3 regions of the Mesorhizobium sp. M0816 genome follow, and region 1 is predicted to be linked to each of the others. Evidence: predicted binding sites of a transcription regulator. Region 1 holds the regulator's gene; each other region holds the start of a gene.
What was found. Region 1 encodes HrcA, which represses chaperone genes, less so after heat shock. Its sites were predicted from a motif close to GTTAGCACTCNCNNNNNGNGAGTGCTAAC; they were not measured.
Positions count from the first base shown of each region.

Region 2: groES (co-chaperone GroES) is a predicted target of HrcA. The motif match lies at 2,049-2,077, and genes of this name have one in related genera.
Region 3: groES (co-chaperone GroES) is a predicted target of HrcA. The motif match lies at 2,081-2,109, and genes of this name have one in related genera.

Region 1 covers NZ_JAMYOT010000003.1:2,172-7,946, reverse strand. The annotation lists gene NKI17_RS04375 (LysE family translocator) at 48-665, opposite strand; gene NKI17_RS04370 (PQQ-dependent sugar dehydrogenase) at 753-2,108, opposite strand; gene NKI17_RS04365 (hypothetical protein) at 2,208-2,405, opposite strand; gene hrcA (heat-inducible transcriptional repressor HrcA) at 2,442-3,554, opposite strand; gene rph (ribonuclease PH) at 3,701-4,417, shown strand; gene NKI17_RS04350 (VOC family protein) at 4,450-4,860, shown strand; gene rdgB (RdgB/HAM1 family non-canonical purine NTP pyrophosphatase) at 4,860-5,522, shown strand; gene hemW (radical SAM family heme chaperone HemW) at 5,519-5,775, shown strand, end outside.
Region 2 covers NZ_JAMYOT010000018.1:83,532-89,306, reverse strand. The annotation lists gene NKI17_RS24995 (adenosylmethionine--8-amino-7-oxononanoate transaminase) at 1-719, shown strand, start outside; gene bioZ (3-oxopimeloyl-[acyl-carrier-protein] synthase BioZ) at 716-1,699, shown strand; gene groES (co-chaperone GroES) at 2,130-2,426, shown strand; gene groL (chaperonin GroEL) at 2,489-4,135, shown strand; gene NKI17_RS24975 (TetR/AcrR family transcriptional regulator) at 4,454-5,053, opposite strand; gene NKI17_RS24970 (zinc-dependent alcohol dehydrogenase family protein) at 5,150-5,775, shown strand, end outside.
Region 3 covers NZ_JAMYOT010000034.1:662-6,436, forward strand. The annotation lists gene groL (chaperonin GroEL) at 16-1,659, opposite strand; gene groES (co-chaperone GroES) at 1,731-2,027, opposite strand; partial or broken gene pmtA (phospholipid N-methyltransferase PmtA) at 2,316-2,883, shown strand; gene NKI17_RS31265 (helix-turn-helix domain-containing protein) at 3,007-3,534, opposite strand; gene NKI17_RS31270 (hypothetical protein) at 3,652-4,251, shown strand; gene NKI17_RS31275 (hypothetical protein) at 4,309-4,650, shown strand; gene NKI17_RS31280 (TIM barrel protein) at 5,096-5,365, opposite strand; gene NKI17_RS31285 (hypothetical protein) at 5,502-5,687, opposite strand; gene NKI17_RS31290 (hypothetical protein) at 5,680-5,775, shown strand, end outside.

The DNA.
Region 1 (5,775 bases):
CGCCCTTGCAAGGCGTGGCAATCCTTGGGCGGATTGGCGAAAGAGATTTATTGGCGGGCAGCAATTGCCGCCGCCGCACCGACCATGAAGCCGGCGGCGGTGCGGTTGAGTGCCCTCAGCGCCCGCGGCGACTTCAGGAACCAGCGCGCCTTGGCCGCCAGCGCCAGATAGGGCACCAGCACGACGAGCAGGACGACGATGGTGAGCGCGACAAGAATGCCGTAATCGGCCAGCGTGATCGTCTTCAGATCGACGATGGTCGGGGTGATGGCAAGATAGAAGATCATCGTCTTCGGATTGCCGAGCGTGACGGCGAGGCCGGCTATAAAGCTGGATGTCAAGCCGCCCTTGCCTTTCTTGGCCTCCACCGTCTCGGGCGTGATGCCGCTCGTCCAGAAACGCCAGCCAAGAAAGGCGAGGTAGGCGACGCCCAGCCATTTGATGGCCAGGAAGACCATGCCGAAAGTCTGTGCGACGAAAGCCAGGCCGAGCACCACGGCAGTCAAATAGGTCAGGTCGCCGAGCATCAGCCCGAACGACATGGCCAGCGACGAGCGGAAGCCGGAACCCAGCGCACGCGCGACAAGCGCGGTGACGCCTGGGCCGGGGATGGCTGCGGCGATGCCGAGGGCGGCGCTATAGGCGAGGAACCCGGTGAGTGTCATGATTGGCGCTTGTCGCACAATGTTGAAGTTGGGTGAATTCCCTCGGGCCGAATTCGATTGCGCCAGCGCAGCAGGCGACACCGCCGTTCAGGAGCGGCCGTCTTCGTAGGTAATGCGCCAGATGGTGCCGTTGCCGTCCTCGGTGACGATCAGCGAGCCGTCCTTGGCCATCGCGACACCGACCGGTCGGCCCCAGACGGCGTCGTTCGAGATGACGAAGCCGGTCATGAAGTCCTCATATTCGCCTGTCGGCTTGCCATCCCTGAATTTGAGCCTCACCACCTTGTAGCCGGTCCTGGCGCCACGGTTCCACGAACCATGCATGGCGACGAAGGCGTCACCCTGATAATCCGCCGGGAAGTTCTTGCCGTCGTAGAAGGCTATATTCATCGGCGCCGAATGCGCCTGCATCAATACATCGGGGACAGTGGCCTTGCCGGCGAGGTCTGGCCGCTCGCCCTGATGGCGCGGATCCTCGTTATTGCCGATGTAGTACCAAGGCCAACCATAGAATCCGCCGTCCTTGACCGCTGTTGCAAATTCGAACGGCACATTGTCGCCGAGTTCGTCGCGCTCATTGACGACGCACCACAATGCGCCGGTGGCGGGCTGCACGGTCATGCCCGTACAGTTGCGCAGGCCGGTGGCGACAGTTCGGGGATTTTTCCCATCCGGGTCAAAGGCGAGCACATCGGCACGGCCGTCCTCGGAGCCCCAGGCCGCCCCGAGCGGCTTTGATTTGGCCCAGGCGTCGAGGCCGCTATCCGGCTCCTTACCTATATCCTCGGCGACGTTCGAGGCGGAGCCAACCGACAAATAAAGCGTTTTGCCGTCCTGCGAGAAGGCGATGTCGCGGGTCGTGTGACCACCCGACGGGATTTGGGCGACAATGGTTTCTGGTTTGCCGGATGTCTTCAGGTCGCCATCGCGATAGGGGAAGCGGACGATGCTGTCGCTGTTCGCGACATAAACCCATTGCGGTTTGTCTCCTGGCGGATAGAAGGCGATGCCGTAGGGATAATTGAGCCCCTTGGCGAAGATCGCTTTCTCGATGGGCTTGGCGCTGCCCTCGGCGAGACGATAGACGCGTATTTGGTCGGCATGGCTGTTGGCAACAAACAGGTCGCCATTCGGAGCGACGCGCACGACACGTGGATTGACGATGCCGGATGCGATCATTTCAGCCGAAAAGCCCGACGGCAATTCTGGCTTGGCGCGTTCGGGCCGTTCCGCCACGCCGGCGCCGTTCGAAGCGGATTGGGCGGGGTCGGCTGCCGGCATGTCTCGCGGCCCAATCAGGCGTCGGACGCCAGGCCTGTCGGCGTGCCAATCGCCAAACGCGGCTTCGCCTTTGAGCACATTCTGGTCCGCCTGCTGGGCGGCTGCCGGTGTCGCAACAAGGAGGGCAGCGGCAACGGCCGCAAAGCCGCCAGATCGGATCATCAACGTCCTCCGGGATTCGCCTCGAACAGGGCAAACGGCATCAGGTATTGATCGTTCCAAGCGGCCGTCCAGCACACGAGGATTTGAAGCCGAACCCGTTCAGTTGCCAGAGGCGTAAAAGTCGTCGTCGAGGCGCTTTTCCAGCGCGACCAGATCGGCCGGCAGCGGCAGACCCATCGCCCGCATCTCTTGCAGCTTCTCGCGCAACTGCTCTTGCACCTCGTGCTGATCCTCTGGCTGGTTGATCATTTCTTCGAGCAGCAGACTGATCTGGGCCTTGAACGATTCCAGCGCCATTCTTTTCTCCTCCTTGCGGCAGGCCCGCGGCGGCTCCTAGCTCAGCATGCGCGAAATCAGCTGCGCGGTATAGTCGACCATCGGTACTATGCGCGCATAATTCAGCCGCGTCGGCCCGATGACGCCGAGCGCACCGACGACGCGCGCGTCCTTGTCGCGATAGGGTGCCACCACCAGCGAGGAGCCAGACAGCGAAAACAGCTTGTTTTCCGAACCGATGAATATGCGCACGCCTGGGCCTGCCTCGGCGAGGTCGAGAAGCTGGATCAGCCCATCCTGCGTCTCCAGATCCTCAAACAGATGCCGCAGCAATTCTATGTCGGCCTGGGCAGTGACGTTTTCCAGGAGATTGGCGCGGCCGCGCACGATAAGCCGCCCAGGCACGCCGCTTTCAGCGCCTGCCCAGACCGCCAGGCCCTTCTCGACCAGATCCTGCGACAGCGTGTCGAGGGCTGCCCTGGTCTCTTCCTTGATGCGGGCGATCTCGACCCGCGCCTCGGCCAGGGTGCGGCCGCGGATATGGGCGTTGAGGAAGTTGGAGGCTTCGTGCAATTGCGAGATGGTGATGCCGGCGGGCAGATCGATGACGCGATTTTCGACGTCGCCGTTCTGCGAGACCAGCACGGCCAGCGCCTTGGTCGGCTCGAGCTGGATGAATTCGATGTGCTTAAGCGCCACCTCATTCTTGGCGGCGAGCACGAGGCCGGCGCCGCGCGACATGCCGGACAGCATCTGGCTGGCCTCGGTCAGCATATGCTCCAGCGTCGCGCCCGAGCCGGAGGCGCGCACCTGGGCCTCGATGGTACGGCGCTCCTCGTCGGAGAGGTCACCAAGTTCCATGAAAGCATCGACGAAGAAGCGCAGGCCTGCCTGGGTCGGCAACCGGCCAGCCGAAATGTGCGGCGCATAGATCAGGCCGAGATGCTCAAGGTCGCTCATCACGTTGCGGATGGTGGCCGGCGACAGCGACGACGGCAGGATGCGCGACAGGCTGCGCGAACCGACCGGCTCGCCATCCCTCAAATAGGAATCGACGATGCGCCGGAAGATGTCGCGCGAACGCATGTCGAGCGATTGAAGCGCGGGCGATTGCAGCGCGTGCGACGGGAGCACGTGCGACTGCAAACCGGGATCGACTGCCTTTGTCATTTCGAGCCAAAAACCTCCGCCCCGAAGATATAGACTTCCGCGGTGTCGGCGCAACCGGTCCATTTTCCTTTGCGCCTCACGCCCCGTGCGGCTACAAGCCGGCCAAGATTCCCCGGCCAAGATTCCGAAGAAAGAAAGAAGCCTGAATGCGCCCTTCCAAACGCCAATTCGACGAAATGCGCCCCATCTCCTTCGAGCGCGGCGTCTCCAAGCATGCGGAAGGCTCGTGCCTGGTGAAGTTCGGCGACACGCATGTGCTGTGTACGGCCAGCCTGGAGGAAAAGGTGCCGGGCTGGATGCGCAACTCCGGCAAGGGCTGGGTGACGGCGGAATACGGCATGCTGCCGCGTTCGACCGGCGAGCGCATGCGCCGCGAGGCTTCGGCCGGCAAACAAGGCGGCCGCACGCTGGAAATCCAGCGGCTGATCGGCCGCTCCCTGCGCGCCGTGGTCGATCTGCAGGCGCTCGGCGAGCAGCAGATCACCGTCGACTGCGACGTGATCCAGGCCGACGGCGGCACGCGCACCGCTTCGATCACCGGCGGCTGGGTGGCGCTCTACGACTGCCTGCGCTGGATGGAAACCCGCCAGATGGCGAGCCTGGGCAAGGTGCTGAAGGATCACGTTGCGGCGATCTCCTGCGGCATCCATGATGGCCAGCCGGTCATCGACCTCGACTATATCGAGGATTCCTCGGCCAGTACCGACGCCAATTTCGTCATGACCGGCAAGGGCGGCATCGTCGAGATCCAAGGCACGGCCGAGGGCGAGCCGTTCTCGGAAGAGCAGTTCGCGGCGCTGATGGGGCTCGCCAAGAAAGGTATTCAGCGCCTGGTCAGCTTGCAGCAAATGGCGGTGGCTTAGCTGCGGTCAATATTGATGAGATTGGCGATCCTGTGACCCCTTCTGCAATCCTGGAATCAGCACTCTACGTGACGGACCTTGCTGCCGCGGAACGGTTCTATTCGGGCGTGCTCGGGCTCGATCTGCTCGGCAAGGTCGATGGCAGGCATCTCTTCTTCCGCTGCGGCGACAGCGTGCTGCTTATGTTCAATGCCGAGGCGACCAAAGTGCCGCCGCCGGCCGACGCCAAGCTCAAAGTACCGCCGCATGGCGCGGTCGGCCAGGGCCATCTTTGCTTCGCCGCAAGCGCGGATGAAATCCCACGCTGGAAAGCGCATCTTGAGGCGAAGAAAATTGCCATCGAAAGCGAGTTCGAATGGCCGCAGGGCGGCCGCTCGATCTATATTCGCGACCCGTCGGGCAATTCGATCGAATTCGCCGAGCCAAGAATCTGGGGCATCTGATGCATTCGCCAACTGTTCATTCGCTTGACGGGCATAAGATCGTCGTCGCCAGCCATAACGCCGGTAAATTGCGGGAATTCGCCGATCTGATGGCGCCATTCGGCATTGAAGCGAAGTCCGCAAAGGAATACGGCCTGCCGGAACCGGACGAGACCGGCACCACTTTCGAGGAGAACGCCCTCATAAAAGCCTTGGCTGCCGCCAAGGCCACTGGATTGCCGGCGCTGTCGGACGATTCCGGCCTGTGTGTCGATGCGCTCGACGGCGCACCCGGCGTCTACACCGCCAACTGGGCCGAGACGCCGGACGGCTCCCGCGACTTCGGCATGGCCATGCAGCGCACGGAAGTGGCCTTGCAAGAAGTTGGCGCGATCACGCCTGCCCAGCGCAAGGGCCGCTTTGTCGCGGTCATCTGCCTGGCCTTCCCCGATGGCCAGGCGGAATATTTTCGCGGTGAGGTCGAGGGCACGCTGGTATGGCCGCCGCGCGGCGAGCTAGGCTTCGGCTACGATCCGGTGTTCTTGCCCTACGGGTTCGAAAAGACCTTCGGCGAGATGAGCGCGGAGGAAAAGCATGGCTGGAAGCCCGGCCAGCCAACCGCATTGTCGCACCGTGCCCGCGCCTTCCAGAAATTCGCGCAAGCCCGATTGGCCGGCGCATGACCATGCTGCTCGACCGCAGCCCCGGTTTCGGCGTCTATGTCCACTGGCCATTCTGCGCGGCCAAATGCCCCTATTGCGACTTCAACAGCCATGTCCGCCACCAGCCGGTCGACCAGGAGCGTTTTGCCCGCGCCTTCGAGACCGAGCTGGCGACGATGCGCGGCCGCACCGGGCCGCGCGAGGTGACCAGTATCTTTCTTGGCGGCGGCACGCCATCGCTGATGAAACCGCAGACCGTGGCGGCGGTGCTGGA
Region 2 (5,775 bases), on a different contig from region 1:
AGGCCGTCAGCCGCGACCGGCGCGCCGCCGCGCTGATCATCGAACCGCTGGTGCTTGGCGCCGGCGGCATGCGGATGTATCCGGCCTCGGTTCTGACCGGATTGAAGAAGATCGCCGAAGCCTCCGGCACGCTGCTGATCGCCGACGAGGTGATGACCGGCTGGGGCCGCACCGGGAGCATGTTCGCCTGCGAGCAGGCATCGATTTCTCCGGATATCCTGTGCACCTCGAAGGGCCTGACCGGTGGCACCATCCCGCTGGCGGCCACACTCGCCACCGATGCCATCTTCCAGGCTCACTATTCGACGGACAGGAAGAAGACCTTTTTCCACTCGAGTTCCTACACCGCCAATCCGATTGCCTGCGCGGCAGCACTCGCCAATGTCGAGATCTGGCAGGACGAGCCGGTGGCCGAGCGGATCGCGGCCCTGAGCGCGAAGCAGGCCGCCGGGCTTAGACGCTTTCGCGACAATCCCTACTTCACCGACAAGCGGACGACCGGCACGATTGCGGCGCTCGATCTTCGCGCCGGCTCAGCCGGTTATCTGGCCGAAATCGGCCCGAAACTGCGCGCTTTTTTCCTCAAGCGCGGGCTCCTTGTGCGCCCGCTCGGCAATGTCCTCTATCTTCTCCCGCCTTATTGCATCACCGGCGAGGAGCTGGACGGGCTCTATGACGCCATCGAGGAAGCCGGCGAACGCTTCGGTTCGAGGCCATGAGCAGGTCGTCGCGCCTTCTCGGGTTTGGCCATCATGCGCCTGGGCGAAAGGTGGCCAATGCCGAAATCGAGAACAATCTCGGCCTCGAACCGGGCTGGATCGAGCGGCGCACCGGAATTCGTTCGCGCTTCTGGGCAACGGACGAAGACACGCTGTCTGGCTTGGCCACGCAAGCCGGCGACATGGCTTTGGCGAACGCCGGCATTGCGCGCCACGACATCGGTCTGCTGTTACTTGCCACCTCGACGCCCGATCACCTCCTGCCGCCCAGCGCGCCCCTGGTCGCACATCGGTTGGGGCTGGGCCGCGCCGGCGCTGTCGATCTGACCGGCGCCTGCGCCGGCTTCATCTATGCGCTGATGTTCGCGGACGGATTTACCCGCCTGCACGGCAAAGCGAGCCTTGTTATCGCCGCCAACATCCTCAGCCGCCGCATCAATCCAGCCGAGCGCGCAAGCTCGGTCCTGTTTGCCGATGCCGCCGGCGCCCTGGTGATCGGTCAGTGCGATGATGCTGATCGGGGCATTCTCGGTGCCTCGGTGGATTCGGACGGCTCGCGATACGGGCTGATCCAGATTCCCGCAGGAGGAAGCAACAAGCCGTTCCACGGTGACCTCGATCTCGCGCAAACCCGAATGAGGATGACGGACGGCCGCGAAGTGTTCGCAATGGCCGTGGAGATGATGACCGATTGCTCGACAAGCGCTCTAGCCGCTGCCGGAGTGCGGCCACACGATCTCGGCCGGTTCGTGCCGCATCAGGCCAATACTCGGATTTTCGACGCGGTCGGGAGGAACCTCGGCATCGCGGACCAAGCAATTGTCAAGACGATTGCCGAATACGGCAACTCTTCGGCCGCGACGATCCCGCTGTCGCTCTCGCTCGCCAACCAGATGAAGCCATTCCAGCCTGGAGAGAAAATCCTTCTGTCGGCGGCGGGTGCGGGTCTCAGCGGCGGCGCTCTCGTGGTTGGAATCTAGCCGGCCGGCTCACGCGCGCAGGACTGGTCATGAATGGCGATAGGGCAACAGAACCAATGCCAAAATGGCCTTCTGAAGCTCGACATGACCGAGCTGACGCAGCACGACCCCGTGCGAGCCTCTGGATGAGATCAAATGCATCACCCGTTGCATCATTCGTGCCATCTGAATAAAGCTCAAATACAAAGGGTGAGCCGCCCCATATATGTCTGATACCCGACATTGTTCACATAAAAGGCTCGATGCTTACACGCTCTTTACTCTCTTCTCTTTGCTGTCTGCTCTTTTCTCTTTGCTCTTTGCTCTTCCGTCTTGACTAGCAGGAGCATGCGGCTTATCTCATTGCCGCGTTAGCACTCGCTTCGGCTGAGTGCTAAGCACGCTCCGGCAACGGAGAACCGTTCAACATTCGCACCAAGGAAATCCAAAAATGGCAAAGTCGAATTTCCGGCCGCTGCATGACCGCGTGGTCGTTCGCCGCGTCGAGTCCGAAGCGAAGACCGCCGGCGGGATCATCATCCCCGATACGGCGAAGGAAAAGCCGCAGGAAGGCGAGATCATCGCCGTCGGTTCCGGCGCCCGTGACGAGGTCGGCAAGCTCGTCCCGCTGGACGTCAAGTCCGGTGACCGCATCCTGTTCGGCAAGTGGTCGGGCACCGAAGTCAAGCTCAACGGCGAAGACCTTCTGATCATGAAGGAAGCCGATATCATGGGCGTCATCGGCTGACACGCCGCCTTTCATCCGCACCATCCAATCTGAATTTCGGGCGAAATGCCCAGGAGTAAAAAATGGCTGCCAAAGACGTAAAATTCTCCCGCGACGCTCGTGAGCGCATGCTGCGCGGCGTCAACATCCTCGCCGACGCGGTGAAGGTCACGCTCGGCCCCAAGGGCCGCAACGTCGTCATCGACAAGTCGTTCGGCGCACCGCGCATCACCAAGGACGGCGTCACCGTCGCCAAGGAAATCGAGCTTGAGGACAAGTTCGAAAACATGGGCGCGCAGATGGTCCGCGAAGTTGCTTCGAAGACCAACGACATCGCCGGCGACGGCACCACCACCGCGACCGTTCTGGCACAGTCGATCGTCCAGGAAGGCCACAAGTCGGTTGCCGCCGACATGAACCCGATGGACCTCAAGCGCGGCATCGACCTCGCCGTCGCCGACGTCGTCGCGACGCTGATCAAGAACGCCAAGAAGATCAAGACCTCGGAAGAGGTTGCCCAGGTCGGCACAATCGCCGGCAATGGCGACGTGTCGGTCGGCTCGATGATCGCGGAAGCGATGCAGAAGGTCGGCAATGAGGGCGTCATCACCGTCGAGGAAGCAAAGACCGCCGAGACCGAGCTTGAAGTCGTTGAAGGCATGCAATTCGACCGCGGCTATCTCTCGCCCTACTTCGTCACCAACGCCGAGAAGATGGTTGCGGATCTGGAAGACGCCTACATTCTTCTCCATGAGAAGAAGCTCTCCAACCTGCAGGCCATGCTGCCGATCCTCGAGGCCGTCGTGCAGACCTCGAAGCCGCTGGTCATCATCTCGGAAGATGTCGAAGGCGAGGCCCTGGCCACGCTGGTCGTCAACAAGCTGCGTGGCGGCCTGAAGATCGCTGCCGTCAAGGCGCCGGGCTTCGGTGATCGCCGCAAGGCCATGCTGGAAGACATCGCCATCCTCACCGGTGGCCAGGTCATTTCCGAAGACCTCGGCATCAAGCTCGAGAATGTCGGCCTGAACATGCTCGGCCGCGCCAAGAAGGTGTCGATCTCCAAGGAGAACACCACCATCGTCGACGGCGCCGGCAAGAAGGCCGAAATCCAGGGCCGCGTCGCCCAGATCAAGCAGCAGATCGAGGAGACCACCTCGGACTACGACAAGGAGAAGCTGCAGGAACGTCTCGCCAAGCTGGCGGGCGGCGTTGCCGTCATCCGCGTCGGCGGTGCGACCGAAGTGGAAGTCAAGGAAAAGAAGGACCGCGTCGATGACGCCCTCAACGCGACCCGCGCGGCCGTCGAAGAAGGCATCGTTCCCGGCGGCGGCGTCGCACTGCTGCGCGCTTCGCTGAGCATCAAGGCAACCGGCGCCAACTCCGACCAGACCGCGGGCATCAGCATCGTGCGTCGCGCGCTGCAGGCTCCGGCCCGCCAGATCGCGGCCAACGCCGGTGCGGAAGCATCGATCGTTGCCGGCAAGATCCTTGAGAACAAGGGGGCAACCTTCGGCTACAACGCCCAGACCGGCGAATATGGCGACATGATCGCCATGGGTATCGTCGACCCGGTCAAGGTTGTGCGCACGGCTCTGCAGGACGCGGCCTCGGTCGCCGGCCTGCTGGTCACCACCGAAGCCATGATCGCGGAGGCTCCGAAGAAGGAGTCGGCTGGCGGCGGCATGCCTGGCGGCATGGGCGGCGGCGGCATGGGCGGTATGGATTTCTAATCCAGCCAATCTCGCAAGCTTACGGAAAGGGCGGCAGCGATGCCGCCCTTTTTCGTTGATGTGGCGGAGATTGGGAGTGCGTCCCCGTGTAGCGGGTGACGACAGACAGCGAAATCGCAAACCTTCGAGATTGGCTGAACGAACCCTTCGCTTCGTCATCCTAGGGCGGAGCAGGAGCGAAGCGACGTTGCGGAGACCCTAGGATCCATGCCGTTACTTCCAGGCGTCGCGGCGGCGCAGAACATCAATCGTCGAGCTGCAGCCTTGGCCCTTTTGGCGGAACGCCGCGCCGCCTTCGATGCGATGAAGGCATAAACGTCAATGCACCGCGGCAGTGGCACTCTTGGCCGGCAAAGCGCCCTCAATCAGCGCCGCGACCTCATCGGCTACCGCCAGCACCGGGGCACGGTCGTGGGTGGCGCGTGCGATCACCATCAGCCCTTCCAGCGATGATTCGACCAGCAATGCGAGCGCGTGCGCGCGGCGCTCGGGCACCCCTGCCCTGACGAAGGCCGCCCTGAGCAAGCCTATCCATTGCTCGAAGGCGGACCGGCACAACTCGGCCAGTTCCGGCATGTCGATCGGCGAGTCCAACACCACGGGCGCGATCGGGCAACCGAGCGTGAACCGATTGTCTTCCAGCATGCGCGCGACCGACTGGTAGATGTGGTGGACAGCCACCGCCGGGTCCTTTTCGGCAGCGAGCGCGGCGTCCAGCCTCTGCGTCACATCGGCGACGCTGTCGCGCGTCACCTCGATGACCAGCTGATCCTTGCCGCCCGGAAAGTGAAAGTAGAGCGAACCTCTCGGTGCGCCTGAGGCGCTCAAAATATCGTTGAGCGACGTGCCGTGGTAGCCGCGCTGCCTCAGCAGCAGCCCGGTCGTCTCGAGTATGCGGGTGCGGGTGTCGTTCGCCATGTCAACCTCTGTCAGGAGTGAGCATTATAGGCCTTGCCTCGAATATGACAATCGGTCTACATAATATGTAGATCAGTCTACATATGCGAGGGGCAAATGCGCAGTTATCGTCTTGAAGGAACCTGCGGGACCAAGTGCCTGGTGATGCGCGACGAGGCGCAGCCGACGCCGAAGCCGCACGAGATCGTCGTGCGTGTCCGCGCCACCGCGCTCAACCGCCGCGATACGATGATCCTCAACGGCACCTACCCGCTGGCGCCGCGCCAAGGCGTTATCCCGCTGAGCGACGGCGCCGGCGAAGTCGTTGCCGTCGGCGAGGCCGTCACCCGCTTTGCCGTCGGCGACCGCGTCACCGGCAGTTATTTTGCGCGCTGGATCGATGGCCGCATCAATACCGGTCTGATCGACCAGCTTGGCTGCACGCTGGACGGGATGCTGGCCGAATACGCCGTGCTCGACGAGCAATGGGCGGTGCGGCTTCCCGATCATCTCGACTGGCATCAAGCGGCGACACTAACCTGCGCCGGCCTGACCGCCTGGAATGCCGTGACGGCGGCCGAAATGCCGAAGCCCGGCCAATGGGTTCTTGTCATCGGTTCAGGTGGCGTCGCGCTATTTGCGCTGCAATTCGCCAAGCTGCTCGGCTGCCGTGTCGTGGCAGTCAGCTCGCGCAACGAGAAGCTGGACCGGCTGCAGGCGCTGGGCGCCGACCTCGTCGTCTC
Region 3 (5,775 bases), on a different contig from region 1:
CGAGATGCGTGGACCTTAAAAGCCCATGCCACCCATGCCGCCCATGCCGCCAGGCATGCCGCCGCCGCCAGCCGACTCCTTCTTCGGAGCCTCCGCGATCATGGCTTCGGTGGTGACGAGCAGGCCGGCGACCGAGGCCGCGTCCTGGAGAGCGGTACGAACGACCTTGACCGGATCGACGATGCCCATGGCGATCATGTCGCCATACTCGCCGGTCTGGGCGTTGTAGCCGTAGGTCGCACCCTTGTTATCAAGGATCTTGCCGGCAACGATCGAAGCTTCCGCACCGGCGTTGGCCGCGATCTGGCGGGCCGGAGCCTGCAGCGCACGACGAACGATGTTGATGCCGGCGGCCTGGTCGGCGTTGACGCCGGTGGCCTTGATGTTGGCCGAAGCACGCAGCAGGGCGACGCCGCCGCCTGCAACGATGCCTTCTTCGACGGCCGCGCGGGTCGCGTTGAGGGCGTCATCGACGCGGTCCTTCTTTTCCTTGACTTCGACTTCCGTCGCACCGCCGACGCGGATCACCGCAACGCCGCCCGCGAGCTTCGCGAGACGTTCCTGCAGCTTCTCCTTGTCGTAATCCGAAGTGGTCTCTTCGATCTGCTGCTTGATCTGGGCAACGCGGCCCTGGATCTCGGCCTTCTTGCCGGCGCCGTCGACGATGGTGGTGTTCTCCTTGGAGATCGACACCTTCTTGGCGCGGCCGAGCATGTTGAGGCCGACGTTCTCGAGCTTGATGCCGAGGTCTTCGGAGATGACCTGGCCACCGGTGAGGATGGCGATGTCTTCCAGCATGGCCTTGCGGCGATCACCGAAGCCCGGCGCCTTGACGGCAGCGATCTTCAGGCCGCCACGCAGCTTGTTGACGACCAGCGTGGCCAGAGCCTCGCCTTCGACGTCTTCCGAGATGATGAGCAGCGGCTTCGAGGTCTGCACGACGGCTTCGAGAACCGGCAGCATCGCCTGGAGGTTGGAGAGCTTCTTCTCGTGCAGGAGGATGTAGACGTCCTCGAGCTCGGCAACCATCTTGTCGGCGTTGGTGACGAAGTAGGGCGAGAGGTAGCCGCGGTCGAACTGCATGCCTTCGACGACTTCGAGTTCGGTCTCGGCGGTCTTGGCTTCCTCAACCGTGATGACGCCTTCGTTGCCGACCTTCTGCATCGCTTCCGCGATCATCTTGCCGACCGACTCGTCGCCATTGGCAGAGATCGTGCCGACCTGGGCAACTTCCTCGGAGGTCTTGATCTTCTTGGCAGCCTTGCCGAGCGCTCCGACGACTTCGGTCACGGCCAGGTCGATGCCGCGCTTCAGGTCCATCGGGTTCATGCCGGCGGCAACGGCCTTGTGGCCTTCCTGGACGATCGACTGCGCCAGAACGGTCGCCGTCGTGGTGCCGTCGCCGGCGATGTCGTTGGTCTTCGAAGCAACTTCGCGGACCATCTGCGCGCCCATGTTCTCGAACTTGTCTTCAAGCTCGATTTCCTTGGCGACGGTGACGCCGTCCTTGGTGATGCGCGGCGCGCCGAACGACTTGTCGATGACGACGTTGCGGCCCTTGGGGCCGAGCGTGACCTTCACCGCGTCGGCGAGGATGTTGACGCCGCGCAGCATGCGCTCGCGGGCATCACGAGAAAATTTTACGTCTTTGGCAGCCATTTTTAGCTCCTGGCAGGGGCTTTGATTGAGCCCGGGGATTCAGGGGATTCAGTTGACGGAAAGGCCGATATTCAGCCGATGATGCCCATGATGTCGGATTCCTTCATGATCAGAAGGTCTTCGCCATTGAGCTTGACTTCGGTGCCCGACCACTTGCCGAACAGGATGCGGTTGCCAGTCTTGACATCCAGGGGGACCAGCTTGCCAGCTTCGTCACGGGCGCCCGAGCCAACAGCAATGATCTCGCCTTCCTGCGGCTTTTCCTTTGCCGTGTCCGGGATGATGATCCCGCCGGCGGTCTTGGATTCGGATTCGACGCGGCGAACGACCACGCGGTCATGCAGCGGCCGGAAATTCGACTTTGCCATTTTTGGATTGTCCCTGGTGCGGAGGTTGAACGGTTGCCCGTTGCCGGAGCGTCGTTAGCACTCGACAGTGGCGAGTGCTAACGTGGCGGTGAGATAGTCTGTAAGCTCATACTAGTCAAGACGGAAGAGGGACGGGCGAAGAGCAAAAATCGCGTGGCTCTGCGAGCGCAAGACGCCCTCGCTGTTCGTGACTGCCTGTGACGGGCCTTAACACGCAAGCAAGTTGTAACGGGCTTGCAAAATTCGCAGACAACGCGCTTCGCTAAATGGCCGGAGCACGGAGAGAACATGGTTTTCCGACTGAAGGAGCGGCTCGGCAAAAGGTTTGAGGAAGAAGTCCAATTCTTCAAAGGCTGGCAGAAGGACAAGAAGGGCGTGGGGGCCCTCATCCCCACTTCGATTCATGCGGCGCGCCGGATGGCAAGCGTGGTCAACCCGCGGTCCGGAATGCCGGTCCTGGAGCTTGGCGCGGGAACCGGCGTCATCACCAAGGCAATCCTGGAGAGGGGCATCAATCCGCATCAGTTGGTGTCGGTCGAATACTCCAGGAATTTCTACAACGGCCTGGTGCAACGCTTCCCGGACGTGGACTTCAGATTGGGCAACGCATTTGCGTGAACAGTTCGATTGTGTCGTCAGTGCAGTCCCGCTGTTGAGCTTTCCTATGGAACAGCGCGTTGCCCTGGTTGAGGATCTGCTTGCCCGCATTCCTGCCGGACGGCCGGTGATTCAGATCACCTATGGGCCTCTGTCGCCGGTGATCAAGATGCCCGACCGCTACGTGGTTTCCCACTATGACTTCGTCGTCCGCAACATACCGCCGGCGCAGCTCTGGACCTATCGACGAGCAGTCTAGCCAAATCCGGCACCCGAAGGGCCGACTGCGCTGAGGTGTATGCAATCAGGCCCCATGTGAAATTGCCATCAGTGCGCTTTCATGTTTGCTGGGTCTATGCTGGATCGGCTCTCGAATAGAAGCCTACTTCTCCACTTTATCGAAAAAAGCTAGAACAGTGGTTGGCGGGATCTTTTCGGAAAAGAGGAAGGTCGCTGGGTTCAGTTTCAACGCCTTGGCGATCGCGGCAATCGTATCCACGCTGATGTTGCCGCTCGCGCGTTCCAGTTTCGTGAATGTCGCCTCCGCCACGCCGATGAGTTCGGCCATCTCATAGCGGTGCAAAGTACGTCGTTGTCGCTCAAAATCGATGATGCGCGCCAGCCGCTTGCGGATCGCATTGTCGTCCAACCGATGCGCCCATTCCGGAACTTTCTTACCGCCGGCGAGCAGTTCTGCAAAAGACACTTGCAAGCCATTTGCCATGATCTGCAGCGTCGTCAATGTGACATTATTTTTCTGACGCACAGTCTGAATGTAGGTTCGATAGGCCAGTTTTTCGCCCTCGGCGGTCCGAAACAGTTCGGCCATGTGCATATGGGATAGGCCGCGTCTGGCTCTCTCCCGCTCAAGCGTCAGGGCAATGTTGGCGCGCAACGGGTTGTTGACCACGCCTCCGTCGTCTCGTTTCATAAATCGATGTAGTCGCACAAACCTGCCTTTTCGACCTGTCCTTTTTCGCACGGATCGTCCATAGTAAATTATCAAAATCCGCAGCGAGGAAAGGCTATGACCATAATCAAATTCCTTTTAGTGAGTGCCGCCGCCGTTGCGGCCGCCGCAGCTCTTCCATCCCAATCAAAAGCATCGGAGTGGGGCTGTCAGGTCCTCCTATGTCTGTCCGGTGACTGGCAAGGTACGCCCTCGTGCCACCCGCCAATTTACAAGTTGATTTCGGAGATGGAAGCTCCGGGTTTTAACTGGCCGACCTGTGCGCAAGCCAACTCCAGCGTCGCGAAATTCGAGAAGTATGAGGATTGTCCGTCTGGCTGGCAAGCAGTTGGCGCCAACTCCGACCGGCCCGGAATGGAGCAAGGACGAAACATCTGCCGCATCGCGGCCGATAGGCTCTCCTTGCCCGTCGTTATCAAAAACAGCGGCCTCGGCGGGCAGCATGGCGACGGATCACGACAGGTCCAAATCGAAATCGACGGTAAGGTGGTGGCGGCAAAAATCCAGACCACGGACAACGACAAAGGGCATTCCCTAGGCAATGGCCCCACATACTACACCATCTCTCGGCCGATGCGCGGAAAGCCCTGGTTTATCGAGTATGACGATGCGAACGGCGTGCGCCAGAAAAGCTGGTTCGATCTCAACATCCCATAAGCCAGGCGATTACGCAGGTCCAGGCACTATAAGGGTCACAATTCAGGGAGGTTTGTAGTGTTCAAGGCGCTTCTCCTGTCCACGGTGATTATGAACACAGGCGCAGTATTGACGGCGGCTGGTCAGAGCGCCAGGCCGCGATCAAGCGTGGACAATCCTATGTGGCCCGCTTCACTGAAATGGGACTGCAAGACCGCTGCCAAAATCGTATGCGAGCGTGATGGCAGTTGCTCAGTGGCTGAGGACCACACTGGATTTGTGCTGAACTACGGCAGCAACGAAGCTGAGTTCGCGGCCAGCAATGTCAGGATCAAACGCCACTATCAACAGACCGTGCAGGCAAGCCCTTTACAGCAGGAGTTAAAGTCGAACTGGCCGACAATCGCGTCCTTTGGCTGACGGCCGTGGATGCCAGCCGCACTTATTCCGAAGCGTGGGTCGCGCACTGAGCGAGTTGAAGGGTGGCGCGGTACTGATGGAATCCGAAGGGGTCTATTGCATGCCGCACAGGTGAGTGCGCGGAGAGGGCCAGGCGAGCGAAGGCTGATGGTTTGACCCGGGACGCCGACCGCGTTTCGGAAGCGTTCAGAGTCTTCCGTCCAGTCTTATCGGGCGGTGAGGTGATGGTAAGTAATATCGATCCGTCCTATGGAGACTTAGAGTAGGAGTGGCGGCCACAACACTTGGCATAATTCCTCTGGGTGACGATCGAATGCCTGAAGCACGAGCCATACATACTTTGCATAGCGGAGAAATATTAATTATAACTGTGAAAGTCGCGTAATACATATTATGGAACTGAGTATCGTAGCGGCCATTTAGTAAGAGTTGCCGCTTCAGATTGTTAGCGGAGAAAATCTCGAGGACCGGTATAGCCGGCGCCTTCGACACTCGCGCGGATCGCCTTGAGATCGGCAACACCGTCGCCCATCATGCCGCGGTCCAGCAGCACGTCGCGCGTGTCGGCAAGCCAATCGCAAAGGTGATAGCCGAAAATCCTGTCCATGCCGGCGCGCTGCAACCGGGTGTCAAGGTCGCGGTCCCACCAGACATCGACGGCAGCGCCCAGATTCGGCGCATCGACCGCCCCGCAGATATCAACAGCGTCACGCACAGTCGTGAGGCAGGAGCGGTTCCCGGCCTAGACGGGATTGAGAGGTTCCAGCGCTAGCTTGACATTGCGGTCCGCCGCATAGAGTGCGAGGTCGGCAACACGTTCAGCGACAATCTTCAAGCTGGACGCCCTCGCCTCATCGAGAACCGCTGTCTTCGGTACCGACAAGGAACGGTGTGCGGCAAAGCCCGGCGACGGAAAGGCCTGCCGAGCGCACCCGCTCGCCAATCTCGTTCGCCCCCGCACCGACTTCGCGGCGCCAGAAGACGATCGAGCCGAAACCACGGGCAGCACACGCATCGATCACCGGCGACATGATCATCGTGCGCTATGCCGATGATGTAATCGTCGGTTTCGAGCGCGAGGACGACGCCCGTCGTTTCCTTGGTGAGATGCGCGCGAGGCTTGAG